Regions from separate parts of the Streptomyces sp. SID5643 genome, predicted to be linked through region 2. Evidence: riboswitches for the same ligand, from Rfam matches in the RefSeq annotation. Region 2 holds a riboswitch; the other holds the start of a gene.
What was found. A riboswitch is a leader RNA that binds a small molecule or an ion and turns the genes downstream of it on or off. The one in region 2 is predicted to bind glycine.
Positions count from the first base shown of each region.

Region 1 (10,883 bases), on a different contig from region 2:
CACGCAGGGACCTGCCAGTGCTACCGCTTCACCCGGCCCGTCCCCGACGGCGCCGGCCGGGGTCCCGCCACCGCGGTTCCCGCGTCCTCGTGCTGACCCGGAGGTGACCCACGGCGAGCGCCGGACAGTGCCCTCATCGTGTTGACCGCCGCCGCCAGGCAGTGCTGGAGTCGGCACGTGGACAGCATCCCCGCCAACCGGCGGCTCTGGAACCGGATCAGCAGTGCCCACCAGCACGAGCACGACCCGCAGATCGGCGCCGAACCCCGGCTGTGGGGCATGTACTCCGTCCCCGACGCGCATCTGCACGCCCTGGGCGACGTCACCGGCAAGCGCGTCCTCGAACTCGGCTGCGGCGCCGGCCAGTGGTCCAGGGCGCTCGCCTCCGAGGGCGCCACCGTGGTCGGGCTCGACCTGTCCGAAGCCCAACTCGCCGCCGCGTCCCGCGCGACGGGAGCGGCCCGCTACCCGCTGGTGCAAGGCGCCGCCGAACAACTCCCCTTCGCCGCCGACAGCTTCGACCTGGAACACGCAACGGCCACAACGAGACCGACCCACCCGACTGGGCACACCGCTGGCCGGCGGAACTGCTCCGGGTGACCCACAAACCGTGAGTTCCGCCGCGCCGGGACGTGAAGGCCCCCTGTCGCCGGACAGGCCGGGCCCTAGCACTCGATGATGTTCACCGCCAGCCCGCCCCGGGCCGTCTCCTTGTACTTCACCGACATGTCCGCGCCGGTGTCCTTCATCGTCTTGATGACCTTGTCCAGGGACACCTTGTGGGAGCCGTCGCCGCGCATCGCCATGCGGGCGGCCGTGACGGCCTTGACCGCGGCCATGCCGTTGCGTTCGATGCAGGGGATCTGGACCAGGCCGCCGACCGGGTCGCAGGTGAGCCCGAGGTTGTGCTCCATGCCGATCTCGGCGGCGTTCTCGACCTGCTCGGGCGAGCCGCCGAGGACCTCGGCCAGGGCGCCCGCGGCCATGGAGCAGGCGGAGCCGACCTCGCCCTGGCAGCCGACCTCGGCGCCGGAGATGGAGGCGTTCTCCTTGAAGAGCATGCCGATCGCGCCCGCGGCGAGCAGGAAGCGGACCACGCCCTCCTCGTCGGCGCCCGGCACGAAGTTCATGTAGTAGTGCAGGACCGCCGGGATGATCCCGGCGGCGCCGTTGGTGGGGGCGGTGACGACCCGGCCGCCGGCGGCGTTCTCCTCGTTGACCGCCATGGCGTAGAGGGTGATCCACTCCATGGAGAGGGCCAGCGGGTCGCCCTCGGAGCGCAGCTTGCGCGCGGTGTTCGCGGCCCGGCGGCGCACCTTGAGACCGCCGGGCAGGATGCCCTCCTGGGACAGTCCGCGCGCCACGCAGTCCCGCATGACCTGCCAGATCTCCAGCAGTCCCGCGCGGATCTCCTCCTCGGTGCGCCAGGCCCGCTCGTTCTCCAGCATCAGCGCGGAGATGGACAGGCCCGTCTCCTCGGTCAGGCGCAGCAGCTCGTCACCCGTGCGGAAGGGGTACTTCAGCACGGTGTCGTCGAGCTTGATGCGGTCCGCCCCGACCGCGTCCTCGTCGACGACGAAACCGCCGCCGACCGAGTAGTACGTCTTCGTCAGCAGCTCCGCGCCCGAGGCGTCGTACGCCCACAGCGTCATGCCGTTCGCGTGGTACGGCAGGGCCTTGCGGCGGTGCAGGACCATGTCGTCGTCGAAGGAGAACGCGATCTCGTGCTCGCCGAGCAGGTTCAGCCGCCCGCCGGTCCTGATCGCCTCCACCCGCTCGTCCGCGCTCGCCACGTCGACCGTGCGGGGCGAGTCGCCCTCCAGGCCGAGCAGCACCGCCTTGGGCGTGCCGTGGCCGTGTCCGGTCGCGCCGAGCGAGCCGTACAGCTCCGAGCGGACCGAGGCGACGGACCCCAGAAGCCCCTCGTTGCGCAGCCGCCGGACGAACAGGCCGGCCGCCCGCATGGGGCCGACGGTGTGGGAGCTGGACGGGCCGATGCCGATCGAGAACAGGTCGAAGACCGAGATGGCCACGGGGAACTCCTGACTACGGGGTGGTGCAGAGGGGGTGGGTGCCGCGACCGCTTGTGGCGGGCGCGGCACCCGAAAGGTTTCTTCGTTACTTGTTCAGACCCGGGTACAGCGGGTGCTTGTCGGCCAGGGCCTTCACCCGGGCCTTGAGGGCCTGCGCGTCGTAGGCGGGCTTCAGCGCTTCGGCGATGACGTCCGCGACCTCCGCGAAGTCCTCGGTGCCGAAGCCCCGGGTCGCCAGGGCCGGTGTGCCGATCCGCAGACCGGACGTCACCATCGGCGGACGCGGGTCGTTCGGGATCGCGTTCCGGTTGACGGTGATGCCCACCTCGTGGAGGCGGTCCTCGGCCTGCTGGCCGTCCAGTTCCGAATGGCGCAGGTCGACCAGGACCAGGTGCACGTCCGTGCCGCCGGACAGGACGTCCACGCCCACCGCCCGGACGTCGTCCTTCACCAGGCGCTCGGCCAGGATGCGGGCACCGTCCAGCGTACGGCGCTGGCGCTCCTTGAAGTCCTCCGAGGCGGCGACCTTGAAGGCGACGGCCTTGGCGGCGATCACGTGCTCCAGCGGGCCGCCCTGCTGACCGGGGAAGACGGCGGAGTTGATCTTCTTGGCCAGTTCGGCCGTGGAGAGGATCACACCGCCGCGGGGGCCGCCCAGGGTCTTGTGGGTGGTGGTGGTGACCACGTGGGCGTGCGGCACCGGGTTGGGGTGCAGCCCGGCCGCGACAAGACCGGCGAAGTGGGCCATGTCCACCATGAGGTACGCGCCGACCTCGTCGGCGATCCGGCGGAACTCCGCGAAGTCCAGCTGCCGCGGGTACGCCGACCAGCCGGCGACGATCAGCTTCGGCCGGGACTCCTTCGCCAGCCGCTCCACCTCGGCCATGTCGACCCGGCCGTCGTCGCCCACGTGGTAGGCGACGACGTCGTAGAGCTTGCCGGAGAAGTTGATCTTCATGCCGTGGGTCAGGTGCCCGCCGTGCGCGAGGTTCAGACCCATGATGGTGTCGCCCGGCTTGAGCAGCGCGAACATCGCGGCCGCGTTGGCCTGGGCGCCCGAGTGCGGCTGGACGTTGGCGTGCTCGGCGCCGAACAGCTCCTTGATGCGGTCGATCGCGATCTGCTCGACCACGTCGACGTGCTCGCAGCCGCCGTAGTAGCGGCGGCCCGGGTAGCCCTCGGCGTACTTGTTGGTGAGGACCGAGCCCTGCGCCTCCATGACCGCGACCGGAGCGAAGTTCTCCGAGGCGATCATCTCCAGCGTGGACTGCTGGCGGTGCAGCTCGGCGTCGACCGCCGCGGCGACCGCCGGGTCGAGCTCGTGCAGGGGTGTGTTCAGGACGGACATACGACTCCCTCAGCCCGCGGAGAACGCGGTGTACTCGTCGGCGGAGAGCAGGTCGGCCGGCTCGTCCGTGATCCGCACCTTGAACAGCCAGCCGCCCTCGAAGGGGGCCGAGTTCACCAGGGACGGGTCGTTCACGACGTCCTCGTTGACCTCGATGACCTCACCGGAGACCGGGGAGTACAGGTCGGACACCGACTTGGTCGACTCCAGCTCGCCGCAGGTCTCACCGGCGGACACCGCGTCACCGACCTCGGGAAGCTGGACGAACACCACATCGCCGAGCGCGTTGGCCGCGTGCTCCGTGATGCCGACCGTCGACACGCCGCCCTCGGCGGCCGACAGCCACTCGTGCTCCTTGCTGTAGCGCAGCTCTTTGGGGTTGCTCATGGCCTGGATTCTCCTGTACGCGCGGGAGTGCTGTGGAAGGGGGGACTGCTGGTGAGCTGGGACGACGGGCTCGGGGGCGCTGTCGCGGCCCTTCGGCCAGTGTCTACTTCTGACGCTGGTAGAACGGCAGCGCCACGACCTCGTACGGCTCGTGACTGCCCCGGATGTCCACACCGACACCGGCCGTGCCCGGCGTGGAGTACACGGCGTCGACGTAGGCCATCGCGATCGGCTTGCCCAGTGTGGGGGAGGGGGCCCCGGAGGTGACCTCGCCGATCACCTTGCCCTCGGCGACGACGGCGTACCCGGCGCGGGGGACCCGGCGGCCCTCGGCGATCAGGCCGACCAGGACGCGCGGCGGCTCGTGGTTCGCGTTCTCCGCGGCCTCACGCAGGGCCGCGCGGCCCACGAAGTCGCCCTCCTTCTCAAACTTCACCACCCGTCCGAGGCCGGCGTCGAAGGGCGTGAGGGAGGTCGACAGCTCGTGCCCGTACAGCGGCATGCCCGCCTCCAGGCGCAGCGTGTCGCGGCAGGAGAGACCGCAGGGCACGAGGCCGACGCCCTCGCCGGCCTTGGTCAGGGCTTGCCACAGCTCGACCGCGTGCTCGGGCTTCACGAACAGCTCGAAGCCGTCCTCGCCGGTGTAACCGGTCCGGGCGATCAGGGCCGGCACGCCCGCGACCGTGCCGGGCAGCCCGGCGTAGTACTTCAGGCCGTCGAGGTCGGCGTCGGTCAGGGACGCCAGGATCCCGGACGACTCCGGACCCTGGACGGCGATCAGCGCGTAGGCGTCCCGGTCGTCACGCACCTCGGCGTCGAAGCCGGCGGCGCGCTCGGTCAGCGCGTCCAGGACGACCTGGGCGTTGGAGGCGTTGGCGACCACCATGTACTCGGTCTCGCCCAGGCGGTAGACGATCAGGTCGTCCAGGATGCCGCCGTCGGCCCGGCAGATCATGGTGTAGCGGGCGCGGCCCGGCTTCACGCCGCCGATGTTGCCCACCAGGGCGAAGTCCAGCAGGGCGGAGGCCTGCGGGCCGGTGACGGTGATCTCACCCATGTGGGAGAGGTCGAAGAGGCCGGCCTTTGTGCGTACGGCGATGTGCTCGTCGCGCTCGGAGCCGTAGCGCAGGGGCATGTCCCAGCCGGCGAAGTCGGTCATCGTCGCGCCGAGCGAACGATGCAGGGCATCGAGCGCGGTGTGACGGAGTTCTCCTGTACTGCTCACGGTCGGTCGTCTCCCAGATGCATGACACGGGCGAGGTCGGTCCTCCCCATCTGTCATCGGAACCTGAGAGGTTCGCCATGACCACACGGGACACGGCTTGCACCTTGGGTGGAGCCACCGGTGGCCGGTGACTCGCTTTTCAGATGTGCCTCGCCCGCGCGGTAACGGGGCCTGAGAGATTCAAGGGAGGGACTTGCTCCTTCGGCGCCCCAGCTCTTGCGGCTGCTGGGGACTCTCCCGCGCGGATTCAAACGGCCGGTATGCAGTTGGCGCGCACATCATTGCACGCATCCTTCCGGCGCGGCAGGGGGACCTTTCCCAGGGAGTGCACGAGTCCCGCCCGCCGGACACCGCGACCTGTAGCAGCCCTGTTGCAGGACGAGAACGTAAATGAGAGGCCTGCGGCATTACCTTCTCTTTACACTCGGCGGGGATGGGACTCCGTACCTGGCCCCAGGGGAGGACGATCACGGTGAACAGGACCACCGCGTACGCGACGACGGGCATCGCGCTGCCCGAGCAGCCGGCCGTTCCGGCCCGGGCGGTCCGCGCCCCGGCGCCGGCACCGGTCGTCCGTGATCTGCGCGACCGCGCCGGCCGCGGCCCGCACGCGCTGCTGTTCGGCCCCCGCGACCTGGTCGTGGTCACGGGCCTGCCCGGCAGCGGCAAGTCCACGCTGATGCGGCGCACCGTGCCGGGCCGGCGCGTCGACTCCCAGGACACCCGTGACCGCTGGGCCCGCCGCATGCCGCGGGCCCTGCCGTACGCGCTCTACCGCCCGTTCGTCCGCCTCTCCCACTACGCCGGGCTGCGCCGCGCCCTGCGCACCGGCGAGGGCGTCGTCGTGCACGACTGCGGCACCCAGGCCTGGGTCCGCCGCTGGCTCGCCCGTGAGGCCCGCCGCCGGGGCGGCACGCTCCACCTGCTCCTCCTCGACGTCACCCCCGAGCAGGCCTTGGCCGGCCAGCGCGACCGGGGCCGCGGCGTCTCGCGCTACGCGTTCCTGCGCCACCGCGCCGCCAGCACCCGCCTCCTGCGCGCGGTGGAACGCGGCGACCTCCCCTCCGGCTGCGGTTCGGCCGTCCTCGCCGACCGCGACGCGGCGAACGCGCTCCGGAGAATCGGCTTCACGGGCTGAGGGACGGCGCGGGGGCACGGAGGTGACGGTGCGACAGGCCACGGCTGTCCACCGCGGGGCTGCGACTTGCCCGGCTGCGGGGGCCGCCGGTTGCGAGACCCCGGTACGCCGGCCACGTGACGCCTGCCGCTGGACCGGGCCTCGGCCGATGGACGCCGGAGAGCGGCACGTGCCAGCGGCTGTCGGTGACCTGGCGTCTGCCGCTGGACCGGGACGTCAGCCCCCAGTTGCCGGGGCGTTGGCCACCGACCGTCGAACGCCTGACGCCTGACGTCGGCCCGGGGTGCCGGACGCCGGCCCGGGGTGCCGGACGCCGGCCCGGGGCGCCTGACGCCGGCCCGGAGCGCCGGACGCCGGAGAGCGGCACGTGCCAGCGGCTGTCGGTGACCTGGCGTCTGCCGCTGGACCGGGACGTCAGCCCCCAGTTGCCGGGGCGTTGGCCACCGACCATCGAACGCCTGACGCCTGACGCCTGACGTCGGCCCGGGGCGCCTGACGCCGGCCCGGGGTGCCGGACGCCGGCCCGGAGCGCCGGACGACGGAGCGCGGCGCCTGCCATCGGCTGTCGCTGAACCGGGGCCTGCTGGTGGAGCGGGGCGCCGGGTTGCCGGGCACCGTGGTGTCGGCCACCCGCGCCGGCCGTCGGCCCGGCGCACCGCCACCGGTCACCGAACCGCGGGCGGGGTTTCCGGACTCAGAGCTTCCCCCTACGGTCGTGCACTCCGTCGCGGCGCTGTCCCGGTCCGGACCCGGACAGGAGCGCGCGGCCGGGGTGACGGCCCGGCTCCGCATCCGCCCGCACTCCCCACCCCCTCATCCCGTCCCGTCCCATCTCATCCCGTCCCCTCCTCCACAGCCCTGCCTCCCCGCCTCCCGCAGCCGTTAGCCTTTGAGCCACAGCAGTGGTTCCAGGCAGGCGGTAGGCAGATGGACATCCCGGCGGGCTTCTCCGCGGACTTCCCGGCGCAGACGCAGACCCACCCGCACGGCGGTTGGCCCGGCAACGAGCTGGAGGAGGTGCTCTCGGCCTCCCTCGGCGCCGGCCCGGCGGCCGGCGGGCGGATCGTCGAGGTGCTCGGCCGGAGCTTCGTGTGGATTCCGCTGCCCAGCGGCGGCGGCCCGCACAGCGGCCCCCTCGACCTGCCCGGCATCGAGATCGACGGCCAGGCCTTCGTGCCGGTGTTCAGCTCCGAGGAGCAGTTCCGCCAGGTCGTCGGCTCCCACATGTCGTACACCATCGCGCCCGCCGTGGAGTTCGCCCGCGGCCTGCCCCCGCACGCGGGCATCGCCGTCAACCCGGGCGGCGTGGTCGGCATCCCGCTCCCGCCGCCCGCGGTGGCCGAGCTGTGCCGGGCGGGCCGGACCCCGCTGGACGGCCCGGCGAGCGGCGGCCGGGTCCGCCTCTTCGAGCCGGACTGGCAGGAGGATCCGGTGGACTTCCTCGCCGCCGCCTCCGCGGAGTTCGAGGCGACCGGTGTCGTCGTCACGGCCCGCCGCTGCCTCGCGGCCATCGAGACCGCAGACCCCGTGATGTTCGTCGGCGTCGAACTCTCCCAGTGGGAAGGCGACCTGCGCGCCCTCCCCCTGGATGCCCTCACCCGCGCCGTCAGCGCCGTCCCGGCCCCCTGGCCGGTCAACCTCGTCCTCCTGGACGTGGCGGAGGACCCGGTGGGCGCGTGGATGCGGGACCGGGTCCGGCCCTTCTACCAGCGGTAGGGCAGCCCACTCAGCGGCGCGAGACTGTATCGTCATGCGGCTCCGCCGCGTGAACGCGATCAACCACACACGACCCGCACCCGCCCGACGGCATAACCCCCGGGGCACCCCTGCGGGCTTAAGCTAGGGCACCGTCGAGGCGTTGTACGAAGGGGCGGTAAAGGTGAGCGCGAGCGGCACGGCCGCGGCCGGACAGGTCGAGCACATGCTGCGCCAGGTCACGCCCGGGCGTTACGACGCCTACGAGGCTCTCCTGCGCGCGCTCGCGACCCCGCACACCGGCCAGATCTGGATGCTGCTGTGGCAGGGCCAGGCCGGCTCCCCGGACGCCCAGTACGGAAACATGGACGTCGACGGCTTCGGCTACGCCCCCTGCGTGACCTCCGCCCAGGAGCTCTCCGCCAGCGGCTGGAACCGCTCCTACGAGGTGATCGACGGCGTCGACGTCGCCCGTGCGCTCTACCCCGACCACTACGGCCTCTGGCTCAACCCGCACGCCCCCGGTGGCGGCGTCGGCATCCCCTGGCTGGACCTGCGCCGGATCGCCACCGGCCTGGACCGCCAGCCCGCCGGCCCCCTGCGGCTGTCCGAACCCGCCATCGAGATCCCGCAGTTCTACGCCCTGCTCGCGCAGAACGCCCACCGCACCCCGGCCGTCCGCTCGCTGCGCCGCGCCTGGGTGCAGCCCGCCCTCGGGGCGCCGTACCTCGCCATCGGACTGGACGTGTACGACACCTCGCCGCCGGCCGTGGACTCCGTGCGCGCGATGATGCAGCAGTCCCTCGGCGCCGTGCCGGACGGGCTCCCCGTGTCGACGGTCGCCATGTCCGACGAACACGACCCGGTCGCCATGTGGTTGCGCGCCACCGCTCGACCCTTCTACGACCGCGAGGCCCACGCCACCGCACCCGTCCAGGCACCTGCCTCCGGGTACGGCTACCCACCGGCCCAAGGCAGGTACTGACCGTCCGGAAGCAGCCCTCCGCGGCCCCTCCCGCACCCCTCCCCGAACGCGACGACCACTCAGCTCTCCGCGCGTAGATCAGGGCAGCTTGATTGCTTATGTCCTAAAATGCCCTTGTCCTCGCGCGTCCGACCCGTGTTACCCGCTGTCCGGATAACGGAACCCCCCAGACAGCATCACGTTTACGCATCCTTTCACCGCCAAGTCTGGCAACTGATCGCCAAAGCGTTGAAGACTCCCGGCAAGACACAGGCCGGGTCGGTCTCGTGTACGAGACAAACAAACCGCTACAGCGGCAGCCAGGGGCTCGGCGATCGCCGGCCCGAGAGGGGTCAATCGCACCGTGACCGCACCGATCGAGACCACCGGGGCGGAAGCCGGAGCACAGCCCGAGGCCGTGCTCTCCGGGGTCAAGAAGAGCCAGATCGAAGGGCGCTCGCTCACCCAGATCGCCTGGATGCGCTTCAAGCGGGACAAGGTGGCGATGGCGGGAGGCGTCGTCGTCATCCTGCTCACGCTGATGGCGGTGTTCTCCAAGCCGATCCAGTGGATCTTCAACCTCGATCCCAACAAGTTCAACCAGGACCTCATCGACCCCGCGCTGCTCGCCCCCAAGGGCGGCTGGGGCGGGATGAGTTGGGACCACCCGCTCGGCGTGGACCCTCAGTACGGCCGGGACATGCTCGCCCGCATCATCGACGGCTCCTGGGTCTCCCTGCTGGTCGCGGGCGGCGCCACGCTGCTGTCCGTGTGCATCGGCACCGTGCTCGGTGTCGTCGCCGGTTACTACGGCGGCTGGATCGACAGCGTCATCAGCAGGCTGATGGACACCTTCCTGGCCTTCCCCCTGCTGCTGTTCGCCATCTCGATCTCCGCCGCCGTGCAGGACGGGTTCTTCGGCCTCGAAGGCCTGCCGCTGCGCATCTGCGTGCTGATCTTCGTGATCGGCTTCTTCAGCTGGCCGTACATCGGCCGCATCGTGCGCGCCCAGACGATGACCCTGCGCAAGCGGGAGTTCATCGAGGCCGCCACGAGCCTCGGGGCGCGCGGCCCGTACGTCCTGTTCCGGGAGCTCCTCCCGAACCTCGTCGCACCGATCCTCGTCTACGCGACGCTGATCATCCCGACGAACATCCTGTTCGAGGCCGCGCTGAGCTTCCTCGGCGTCGGTATCGCTCCGCCACAGGCCTCCTGGGGCGGCATGCTCAGCAACGCTGTGGATCTCTACACGGCTGATCCGCAGTACATGTTCGTGCCCGGACTGGCGATCTTCATCACCGTCCTGGCCTTCAACCTGCTGGGTGACGGGCTGCGTGACGCCCTCGACCCTCGCAGCAAGTGATCCATCGAATGAGGGGGCTTCCTCAGGTGAAGACGAGAAGGGTGACCGCCGGCGTTGCGTCGGTCCTGGCACTGTCGCTGGGTGCTGCCGCGTGCGGCGGCGGAGGCGACGACAACGACGGGGGAGGCAACGGCAAGAAGGACGCCGCGCTGAACTCGATCGTCAACGCGTCGGACAAGAAGGGAGGGACGGTCACGTACGAGCACTCGGACGTGCCGGACTCCCTCGACCCCGGCAACACGTACTACGGCTGGGTCCAGAACTTCTCCCGCCTCTACGGCCGGACGCTCACCACGTTCAAGCCGGCGGCGGGCAAGGAAGGCCTGGAGGTCGTGCCGGACCTCGCCGAGGGGCTCGGCAAGTCCAGCCCGGACGCCAAGACCTGGACGTACAAGCTGCGTGCGGGTGTGAAGTTCCAGGACGGCACCCCGGTGACGTCCAAGGACGTGAAGTACGCCATCGAGCGTTCCAACTTCGCGCCCGAGGCGCTGTCCAACGGCCCGACCTACTTCAAGGCGTACCTTGAGGGCGGCGACAAGTACAAGGGCCCCTACAAGGACAAGTCCGCCGAGGGCATCAAGTCCATCGAGACGCCGGACGACCGGACGATCGTCTTCAAGCTGAAGCAGCCGTTCGCCGACTTCGACTACCTGGCGACGTTCTCGCAGACGGCCCCCGTGCCGAAGGCGAAGGACACCGGTGCGAAGTACGTCCAGGCCATCCAGTCCTC
Region 1 covers NZ_WWIC01000124.1:33,321-44,203, reverse strand. Annotated here, with positions in the region: gene GTY56_RS15755 (hypothetical protein) at 1-96, shown strand, start outside; gene GTY56_RS15750 (class I SAM-dependent methyltransferase) at 178-600, shown strand; gene GTY56_RS15745 (L-serine ammonia-lyase) at 666-2,033, opposite strand; gene glyA (serine hydroxymethyltransferase) at 2,119-3,381, opposite strand; gene gcvH (glycine cleavage system protein GcvH) at 3,391-3,768, opposite strand; gene gcvT (glycine cleavage system aminomethyltransferase GcvT) at 3,872-4,993, opposite strand; glycine riboswitch at 5,034-5,142, opposite strand; glycine riboswitch at 5,143-5,243, opposite strand; gene GTY56_RS15725 (AAA family ATPase) at 5,466-6,131, shown strand; gene GTY56_RS15720 (enhanced serine sensitivity protein SseB) at 7,059-7,847, shown strand; gene GTY56_RS15715 (enhanced serine sensitivity protein SseB C-terminal domain-containing protein) at 8,011-8,811, shown strand; gene GTY56_RS15710 (ABC transporter permease) at 9,155-10,153, shown strand; gene GTY56_RS15705 (ABC transporter substrate-binding protein) at 10,162-10,883, shown strand, end outside.
Region 1: another riboswitch for glycine. It lies ahead of gcvT (glycine cleavage system aminomethyltransferase GcvT); the one in region 2 lies ahead of gcvP (aminomethyl-transferring glycine dehydrogenase).

Region 2 (10,883 bases):
CTGGCGGCCTGGCCGGTGGGCGTGGAGTAGGCAGCGCCGAGGAAGCCCTTCTGGAACGGCTGGAGTCCGACGAGTTCCTTCAGGTGGTCGCCCGCCTCGACGAAGGGGGCGCCGGTGAAGTCCTTGTCGTCGTAGGCCTTCTGGAGCGCCTCGGCGCCGGCGGTGCGCATCGCGAGGTAGGCCCAGTAGTACATCCCGGGCCACTTCTCCTTGCCGGCCAGTGCCAGCGGGGTGACCTCGGCGGCCTTGAGCTTGCGTACGGCGTCGAGGAAGCCGTCCCAGGTGGTCGGGGGTTCGGCGATGCCGGCCTTCTTGAAGAGCGCCTTGTTGTACCAGAAGCCGATCATGCCGATGTCGAACGGGATGCCGTAGACCTGGTCGTCGAACAGGTAGGGCTCCTTGGCGACCGGCAGCAGGGCCTCGCCCCACGGTTTGGTGCTGTCCGTGAGGTTCTCGACGAGCCCGGCGTCGACCTGCTGCTTCAGCACGCCGCCACCCCAGGTGTGGAAGATGTCGGGCAGCTTCCCGGAGGCGGTCAGAGCCGTCATCTTCGACTTGTAGGCGTCGTTCTCCATCTGCACGATCTTGATCTTGACCTTGGGGTTCTGCGCCTCGAACTTCCGGGCGAGGGCGGCCCAGACGGTCTTGGACGGCTCGGTGGTGGAGATGTTCCACCATTCGATCGTGGTCGTCCCGGACGACCCTCCGTCCGAGTCCCCGCCGCATGCGGTCAGTGCCGTCATCCCCAGACCGGCCGCGGCGGAGGCCGCCAGGAAGCCGCGGCGGGACAGTGCGGGGTCGCCCATCATGCGCTCCTCGAAAGTTTCGAAGTAGTTCCAGAAAGCTTCGCTGCTGCCGCACCCTAGAGACAGCGGGTAAACGGTGGCAACCCCTCGTACATGCAGAATCTTGCATCCGGATGCGGAAGGGAAGGGAAGGCGAAACATTCGGCTTGACAGACGAACGTTACGAAGTCGGCTCGGGTCTGATCACACAGGGTGTCCGCCCGGGGGACTGGAGACCGACTCCGCGCACTGCTCAGGCCGAGCCGTCCCACGCGCTCTCAGCTCGCGTTTTCACCTCCGCGTCCGCCCGGGCCGCGAGTCTTAACGGAAGTTTGACGCGCACGGCCCCCGCTTTCAGGGGCCACGGCATCACGCTCCGCTTACCCTGATCGGGCCGTCCAGTGATGGCCGGAACCATGCTGAGCCGCACTTCGGGAGCACGTCGATGGCCACCACCGAGCACCAGGCACCGAGCCGTGCGGTGCCCACCTCACCCAGCCGTCTGCGCACCTGGATGCTGGAAGGCCTGTCCGACATGGGCAAGGCCGGAGGCCCCACCGGCCCCCATGCCGAGCCGGAACCCCCGCACCGGGGCCGGCCCTGGTGGCGGGTGATGTGCCTGACCGGCGTCGACTACTTCTCGACCCTCGGCTACCAGCCGGGGATCGCGGCCCTCGCCGCCGGACTGCTGTCGCCGATCGCGACCATCGTCCTCGTCGTCGTCACGCTGGCCGGGGCCCTGCCCGTCTACCGCCGCGTGGCCGAGGAGAGCCCGCACGGTGAGGGCTCCATCGCGATGCTGGAGAGGCTGCTCTCCTTCTGGCAGGGCAAGTTGTTCGTACTGACCCTGCTGGGCTTCGCCGCCACCGACTTCCTCATCACCATCACCCTGTCGGCCGCCGACGCCTCCACCCACCTCGTGGAGAACCCGCATCTGACCGGCGTCCTGCACGACAAGCAGATGCTGATCACGCTGGTCCTGGTGGCGCTGCTGGGCGCGGTGTTCCTCAAGGGCTTCCTTGAGGCCATCGGCGTCGCGGTCGCCCTCGTCGGTGCCTACCTCGCGCTGAACGCGGTCGTGGTGGTGGTCGGCCTCTACCACGTCGTCACCGCGGGTCATGTCGTCACCGACTGGTCGAGCGCCCTCACCACCCAGCACGGCAACGTCTTCACCATGATCGGCGTCGCCCTGCTCGTCTTCCCGAAACTGGCGCTCGGCCTCTCCGGGTTCGAGACGGGTGTCGCCGTGATGCCGCACGTCAAGGGCGACCCGGACGACACCGAGGCACGGCCGACCGGCCGTATCCGCGACACGAAGAAGCTGCTCACCACCGCCGCGCTGATCATGAGCGTCTTCCTGATCACCACCAGCTTCATCACCACGCTCCTCATCCCGGAGAAGGAGTTCGAGGCGGGCGGCCAGGCCAACGGACGTGCCCTCGCGTACCTGGCGCACGACTACCTGGGCAACACCTTCGGCACCGTCTACGACGCCTCGACGATCGCCATCCTGTGGTTCGCCGGCGCCTCCGCGATGGCCGGCCTGCTCAATCTGATGCCGCGCTACCTCCCCCGCTACGGCATGGCCCCGCACTGGGCCCGTGCCGTGCGGCCCATGGTCATCGTCTTCACCCTGATCGCCTTCCTGGTCACCTGGATCTTCGACGCCGACGTCAACGCCCAGGGCGGTGCCTACGCCACCGGCGTGCTGGTCCTCATCAGCTCCGCCGCGATCGCGGTGACCATCGCCGCCCGCAAGGCCCGGCAGCGGCACTGGACGATCGCGTTCGCGGTGATCTCCGCGGTGTTCCTGTACACGACCGTGCTCAACGTGATCGAGCGTCCGGACGGCGTGAAGATCGGCGCCTGCTTCATCGCCGGCATCATCCTGGTCTCCCTGCTGTCACGGCTGGCCCGGGCGTTCGAGCTCCGCGTCACCAGCGTGACGCTGGACGACATGGCGGAACGCTTCGTCCGTGACATGGCCAGCCGCCGGATGCGGTTCATCGCCAACGAGCCGGACCGGCGGGACATCGCCGAGTACCGCGACAAGATCGAGCAGATCCGGCAGGACAACGACGTGCCCGGCCAGGAGGACTTCGTCTTCGTCGAGGTGACCGTCACCGACCCGTCCGAATTCGAGGCGGGCCTGACCGTACGCGGTGAGGTGCTGCACGGCCGCTACCGCGTGCTGACCCTGGAGTCGTCCTCCATCCCCAACGCTCTGGCCGCACTGCTGCTGCACGTCCGCGACTCGACGGGCTGCACCCCGCACATCTACTTCGAGTGGACCGAGGGCGGGCCCTTCGCCAACTTCCTGCGCTTCTTCCTGTTCGGGCAGGGCGAGGTCGCCCCGGTGACCCGAGAGGTGCTGCGCGAGGCGGAGCCGGACCGCAAGCGGCGGCCGAGGGTGCACGTGGGCTGAGTCAGGCCGTCGCACTCCTCCTGCCGAAGCCCCTGCGCGGTGAGCGCACGACAACCTGTCCGTAGGTGACCTCGCCGGTGATCCGGACCCGCAGCAGGACGGGGGCGTCGGCCGGCCGACGCGCCTTGATCGCCGAGTGGTTCATGACCAGGCCGTCGGTGTCCACGACAACACCCGGCCCGGTCAGCAGCTTGAGGGAGCCGGCGCGCAGGTCCAGGTCGATGTCCAGGGTGTCGTGGGTGATCACCGCATCGGTGAGGTCGAGCGTCACCTCCCCCCACGCCGAACGGATCTCCAGTCGCCGCGGCACCACCCAGCCGCCGTCCCGCCGGGTCGAGGCCCCCTCCTGGCGGATCCGTACCACGCCGTCGGCCTCGGCGGGCATCCCGCCCGCGGGCACGGGCAGGTCCTCCGTCAGCACGGCGAGCTCGCCCATCGTCCGGGCCGACCATGCGGCCTCCAGCCGCTCGTCGAGCTCGTCCAGGGTGAGCCGGCCGTCGCCCGCGGCGACGCGCAGGACATCCACCGTCCGGTCCCGGTCCGCGTGCGACGCCCTCACCTCGGGCGATCCACCGGTCCGCACGATCTCCGCCGCCATCACTCCACCCCGATCCCCCGGGCACGGCACCCGGCCAGCCAGTCGAGACTAACGCTATATCGCGTTATACCCAACGGCCAACCCCGCATCCGTCGTTCCCTTCCCCCGCGCCTATCGTGACCGGCATGCAGTCCTACACGATCGGCCAGGCAGCACGGCTGCTCGGCGTGAGCCCGGACACCGCCCGCCGCTGGGCGGACGCGGGCCGCATCACGACTCACCGCGACGGGACCGGGCGTCGGCTCATCGACGGGCGGGACCTGGCCGCGTTCTCGGTCGAACTGGCCCGGCCAGGCTCCGCCGAGGAGGACACGCCGTACACCTCGGCCCGCAACGCGTTCCCGGGCATCGTCACCGCGATCAAACTCGGCGACGTCGCCGCCCAGGTCGAGATCCAGGCCGGCCCGCACCGGCTCGTCTCCCTGCTCACCCGCGAGGCGGTGGAGGAACTGGGCCTGGAGGTCGGCATGGAGGCGACGGCCCGCGTGAAGTCGACGAACGTCCACATCGACCGCGTCTGAGCCCCGAGGGGCCGCGGAGGTGACGCAAACACACGCCTGCCAGGGCGAACGCCGCCATCGGGCTACCGTGCACCCATGAGCCTGAGCATCCGCAACCAGCTCCCCGGCACCGTCACCACCGTCACTCCTGGCGAGGCCATGGCGACGGTGAGGGTCCGCCTCACCGGCGGCCAGGACCTCACCGCGGCGATCACCCGCGAGGCCGCGGAAGACCTCCGTCTCACCCCGGGCGCCCCCGTGCGCGCCCTGATGAAGTCGACGGAGGTCTCCCTGGCCACCGCGCCGATCGAGGGCCTGTCGATCCGCAATCAGCTCCCCGGAACCGTCACGGACATCGCGGCCGGCGGCGCGATGGCGTCGGTCCGCGTCACGGTCGAGGGCGGCGAACTGACCGCCGCGATCACCAGGGACGCTGCGGAAGACTTGGCCCTGTCACCCGGGATCCCCGTCGTCGCCCTGATCAAGGCGACCGAGGTGTCACTCGCCGCCCTCTGACGGGCCCGGAGACGGCGAGAGGGGCCCCGCCCCGCGGAGCCCCTCCCTGCGACCGGTCGGCCGATCAGTCCTCGTAGGCGTCCAGCGGCGGGCAGGAGCACACCAGGTTCCGGTCGCCGTAGGCCTGGTCGATGCGGCGTACCGGCGGCCAGTACTTGTCGGCGGTCGACACCCCGGCCGGGAAGACGGCCTCCTCACGGCTGTAGGAGTGCTCCCACTCCCCGGCGAGCGCGCCGGCGGTGTGCGGGGCGCCGCGCAGCGGGTTGTCCTCCGCGGGCCACTGGCCCGAGCCGACCTTCTCGATCTCCGCGCGAATGGCGATCATCGCGTCGCAGAACCGGTCGAGCTCGGCCAGGTCCTCCGACTCGGTCGGCTCGATCATCAGCGTCCCGGCCACCGGGAACGACATGGTCGGCGCATGGAAGCCGTAGTCGATCAGCCGCTTGGCGACGTCGTCGACGCTCACACCGGTCGCCTTGGTCAGCGGCCGCAGGTCGATGATGCACTCGTGGGCGACGAGCCCGCCGGGACCGGTGTAGAGCACCGGGTAGTGCGGCTCCAGGCGCTTGGCGATGTAGTTGGCGCTGAGCACGGCCACCTGCGTGGCCCGCTTCAGCCCCTCGCCACCCATGAGCCGGACGTACGCCCACGAGATGGGCAGGATGCCGGCCGAGCCCCAGGGCGCCGCCGAGATGGGACCGACGCCCGTCTGCGGGCCTGCCTCGGGCTGGAGCGGGTGGTTGGGCAGGTAGGGCGCGAGGTGCTCGCGCACCGCGACCGGGCCGACGCCGGGACCGCCGCCGCCGTGCGGGATGCAGAAGGTCTTGTGCAGATTCAGGTGCGAGACGTCGCCGCCGAAGTGCCCCGGCTTGGCGAGCCCGACGAGCGCGTTGAGGTTGGCCCCGTCGACGTAGACCTGGCCGCCCGCCTCGTGCACCTGGGCGCAGATGTCGGCGACGTGCTCCTCGAACACACCGTGCGTGGACGGGTAGGTGATCATCAGCACGGCCAGCTCGTCGCGGTACTGCTCGATCTTGGCCCGCAGGTCCTCGACGTCGATCTCGCCGTCCTCGGCGGTCTTCACCACGACCACCTTCATGCCCGCCATCACCGCGCTGGCGGCGTTGGTGCCGTGCGCGGACGACGGGATCAGGCAGACGATGCGCTGCTCGTCCCCGTTGGCCCGGTGGTACCCGCGGACGGCGAGCAGACCGGCCAGTTCACCCTGCGACCCGGCGTTCGGCTGGAGGGACACCTTGTCGTAGCCGGTGACCTCGGCGAGCCGGTCCTCCAGCTCGTGGATGAGCGTGAGGTAGCCCCCGGCCTGCTCGGCGGGCGCGAAGGGGTGCATGTGCCCGAACTCGGGCCAGGTGACCGGCTCCATCTCGGTGGTCGCGTTGAGCTTCATGGTGCAGGAGCCCAGCGGGATCATGCCCCGGTCGAGCGCGTAGTCGCGGTCGGCCAGCTTGCGCAGGTAGCGCAGCATGGCGGTCTCGGAGCGGTGCTGGTGGAAGACGGGGTGCGTCAGGTAGTCGTCGGTGCGCAGCAGCGCGCCCGGAAGCCCGTCCTCGGCGGCCGCGTCCAGCGCTTCCACGACGCCCTCGACCCCGAAGGCGGCCCATACGGCACGCAGCTGCGCCCGCGTCGTGGTCTCGTCGCAGGCGATGGAGACGTGGTCGGCGTCGACGAGGCGCAGGTTGACCCCGTTGTCACGGGCGGCGGCCACGACGTCGGCGGCCCGGCCCTCGGCGCGCACCGTCAGGGTGTCGAAGTAGGAGCCGTGCACGATCTCGACCCCGCCGTTCGCGAGCCCGGCGGCGAGGACGGTGGCGTACCGGTGGGTGCGCCGCGCGATGCCCTTCAGGCCCTCCGGGCCGTGGTAGACGGCGTACATGCCGGCCATGACGGCGAGCAGCACCTGCGCGGTGCAGATGTTGCTGGTGGCCTTCTCACGGCGGATGTGCTGCTCACGCGTCTGCAGCGCCAGCCGGTAGGCCTTGTTGCCGTCGGCGTCCACGGACACGCCGACGAGCCGCCCGGGCAGGCTGCGCGCCATCTTGTCCTGGACCGCCATGTAGCCGGCGTGCGGTCCGCCGAAGCCCATGGGCACGCCGAAGCGCTGGGTCGTCCCGACGGCGATGTCCGCGCCGAGCTCGCCGGGCGACTTCAGCAGCGTCAGCGCCAGCAGGTCGGCGGCGACGGTGACGAGTGCCCCGAGCTCGTGCGCCCGGTCGATGACCGGCTTGATGTCCCGCACGGCACCGGAGGCGCCCGGGTACTGGAGCAGCACGCCGTTGATCTCGCGCTCGGCGATCTCGGCGGGGATGCCGTCGCTCAGGTCTGCGACGACGACCTCGACGCCGGTCGGTTCGGCGCGGGTCTGGATCACGGCGATGGTCTGCGGCAGCGTGTCCGCGTCGACCAGGAACAGGCCCTTCTTGTTCTTGCCCAGCCGCCGCGACAGCGCCATGGCCTCGGCGGCCGCGGTGCCCTCGTCGAGCAGGGAGGCGCCGGAGGTCGGCAGTCCGGTCAGCTCGGCGACCATCGTCTGGAAGTTGAGCAGCGCCTCCAGCCGGCCCTGCGAGATCTCCGGCTGATACGGCGTGTAGGCCGTGTACCAGGACGGGTTCTCCATGACGTTGCGCATGATGACGGGCGGCGTGAACGTGCCGTAGTAGCCGAGACCGATCATGGAGCCGAGGACCTCGTTGCGGTCGGCGAGGGTGCGCAGCTCCGCGATCACCTCGGCCTCACTGCGGGCGCCCGGCAGGTCCAGTGCCTCGGCGCTCTTGATCACGGCCGGGACCGCGGCGGCGGTCAGCTCGTCCAGCGAGCCGTAGCCGACGTGCGCGAGCATCTTGGCGCAGGCCTCGTGGTCGGGGCCGATGTGGCGCTGCTCGAAGGGGACTGCCTCTTCGAGCTCGGAGAGCGGAATGCGGTGGGCGGTCATTACGGAGGCCTCCTGGTCGACACGACCTGCGAGGGGCACCACGGCACGGGTACCCGGACGGCCTCCCCCTCTGTCATCTCAACCTGAGAGCTTCACCGGATCGCCCCAAGGGCCTCCGGCTTTCACCGTCGGTGAGAGCGGGAGCCGTCGACACCCGCCCTGCTTTCCAGAGTGACCTCGTCCGTGCGGTACGTGAGCCTGAGAGATTCCGGGGAGGATTTGCTCCTTCGGCGCCTCCGATGGTGTCTGGAGGACTCTCCCGCACGGGGTCAACAGCCGCTGCCAGCGTACCAGCGAGGTCAACGCACGAACCTTCGAGTGGCCGCATCCCTACTTGTACCGTTTTGTAGTGTTTACGGATGAGGTGCGACCATGTGGAGGGCCCGTGCGAACCGACATCGATCCGCGCAACCTGATCGGCCGCAAGGCGTTCGACCGCAACGGGACCAGGATCGGCACCATCGACGAGGTCTACCTCGACGACGCCACCGGCGAGCCGGAGTGGGCGGCCATACGGACCGGCCTGTTCAGCAGGGACGCCTTCGTCCCCCTGGAGCCCAGCGAGCTGATCGAGGGCGCCCTCCACGTCCCCTTCGAACGCGCCCTGATCAAGGACGCCCCCGACTTCGGCGTGGGCCGCCACCTCTCCCCGGAGCAGGAGCTGCAGCTCTACCACCACTACGGTCTCGACGTCGCCGCCCCGCCCCCGCTCCCGGACCACGACTTCGGCAAGCTGGCGGGCACCGACGAGACAGCCTGAGATCCCGCCCCGGGCACTTCGTCTCCCCCCTCGGGTCCTCGTAACACCAGCGGCAGCGGATCCGCCGCCTCCAGATCCGGGTCGTCGACCCGGAAGGTCCGCACGCGCCCGGGCTCCGAGGAGGGCGTCTCGAAGCGCACGGTGACCCGCCCCAGACCGCTGCCCTGCACCCATCCGTGCCCGAACCGGGTGTGCCGCACGTCGTGCCCTGCGGGCCATCGCCGCTCGGCCGGCGACGGCTGCTCCTCGGGCGGCGTCACGGTGTGCTCCTCGACCGGGCCCTCCGCGACCGCCCGCTCCCCCGCCGCCTGCGCGAACAGATCCTCCTGGGTGTAGTCGGCGAGCCCGCTGACGCCCACCCCGAGGAGCCGTACACCGCCCGTCGTGTCGACCGAGTCCAGCAGTCTGCCCGCCGCCTCGCGGATCACCACGGGGTCGTCCGTGGGCCCGCGCAGCGTCTCGGAGCGGGTGAGCGTGGAGAAGTCGTACCGCCGCACCTTCAGTACGATCGTCCGCCCGGACAGTCCTGCCCCGCGCAGCCGCCGCACGCACCGCTCGGCGAGCCGCTGCACCTCCAGCCCGACCCGCGTCCGGTCGTGGATGTCGACGTCATAGGTGTCCTCGACCGACACCGACTTCGCCTCGCGCTCCGCCACGACGGGCCGGTCGTCCCGGGCCAGCGCCATGGCGTACAGACCGTGCCCGTGCGCCCTCCCCAGCAGCCGGACCAGTTCGTCCTCGCCGGCCTCGACGATCTCCTCGACGGTGGTGATGCCGGCCCGCCTCAGATGGTCACCCGTGGCCGGCCCGACCCCCGGCAGCGTCCGCACCGACATCGGCCCGAGCATGGCCCGCTCCGTCCCCGGCTCGATCACCACCAGCCCGTCGGGCTTGGCCTCCTCCGAGGCGATCTTCGCGAGCATCTTGGAGGCGGCGAGACCCACCGACCCGGTGAGCCCCGTGACGGCCCGGATGTCCGCTCGCAGCTTCACCCCGGCCAGCCGCGCCGACCGCTCGTCCCAGGCCACTCCCCCGGCCTCCAGGTCCACGAACGCCTCGTCCAGGCTCAGCGGCTCCACCAGCGGCGACAGCGCCCGCAGCAGCTCCATCACCCGCTCGCTGATCGACCGGTAGAAGGTGAAGCGCGGCACGAGATAGGCGGCGTTCGGCGCGAGCCGCCGGGCCTGCCCCATGGGCATCGCCGAATGCACCCCGAAGACCCGCGCCTCGTACGACGCGGTCGCCACCACGCCCCGCGGCCCCAGCCCGCCGACGACCACGGCCTTCCCGCGCAGACTCGGCTTGGACGCCTGCTCCACCGAGGCGAAGAAGGCATCCATGTCGAGATGCAGGATCGTGGGCGCGGTTCTCACAACTCCGATGCTGCCCTACGCCACTGACAACGCCCCGCGCGACCGCCCTGAACGTCCCACGGGAAACCGCTTGCGCTCCGATGCGGAAACGTCCCGCCTCCTGCGGCCGCGTGCGGTCCTGCGCTGCCGGGACGCCTCAGACGGCTCGGTTACGCCGACGTGCGAGCTCGTCCGCGGGGTTGCGGCCGACCAGGGTCTCGCCGGTGTCGATCCGCTCGCCGTGCAGCTGCGACAGCGCGCTCTCGACATCCCGCCACACCACGCCCACAGCGATCCCGAACACACCCTGGCCGCCCTGGAGCAGGGCATGGACCTCGTCGGGCGAGGTGCACTCGTAGACCGTCGCGCCGTCGCTCATCAGCGTCATGCGCTCCAGGTCGCTGAAACCGCGTTCCCTGAGGTGGTGGACGGCCGTACGGATGTTCTGGAGCGACACCCCGGTGTCGAGGAACCGCTTCACGATCTTCAGGACGACCACGTCCCGGAAGCTGTAGAGCCGCTGTGTCCCGGACCCGTAGGCGGGGCGCACGCTCGGCTCGACGAGCCCCGTGCGGGCCCAGTAGTCCAACTGCCGGTAGGTGATACCGGCGGCCGCGCAGGCCGTGGGGCCGCGATAGCCGATCTGCTCGGACGCCATGGACGTCGTCCCTCCGCTGCTCGGCACCGCTGCCGGTCGCTGCGGAGCGTGCTCGGCCGTGCCTCCGGGCTGAGGGCATCCCCCACCCGGGAGGGGCCGTGAGCCGGGGGGAGGGTACGGACCGCTCGCCCTGAGACTGCGCTCGGGGCCGCCCCCAGCCGTACCGTCGCCGCTGCTTCTCACGCCGACCTCCGTCCTTGACCTGCCTTCTCGACGGTAGGCAGTCACCAGGGGTGCGTCAACGATCGCCACACTCGCCACGCCGAGTGATAATCACCCTGAGAGTGGTTTCCCGTGCCCCACCGCGGGGAAAGGCTAGCCGAATGTGTCCGGCGCGAG
Region 2 covers NZ_WWIC01000030.1:28,119-39,001, forward strand. Annotated here, with positions in the region: gene GTY56_RS03245 (extracellular solute-binding protein) at 1-806, opposite strand, end outside; gene GTY56_RS03250 (APC family permease) at 1,231-3,210, shown strand; gene GTY56_RS03255 (DUF1707 SHOCT-like domain-containing protein) at 3,212-3,808, opposite strand; gene GTY56_RS03260 (TOBE domain-containing protein) at 3,934-4,329, shown strand; gene GTY56_RS03265 (TOBE domain-containing protein) at 4,405-4,824, shown strand; gene gcvP (aminomethyl-transferring glycine dehydrogenase) at 4,889-7,774, opposite strand; glycine riboswitch at 7,951-8,046, opposite strand; gene GTY56_RS03275 (PRC-barrel domain-containing protein) at 8,160-8,534, shown strand; gene GTY56_RS03280 (DNA polymerase IV) at 8,453-9,907, opposite strand; gene GTY56_RS03285 (MerR family transcriptional regulator) at 10,044-10,727, opposite strand.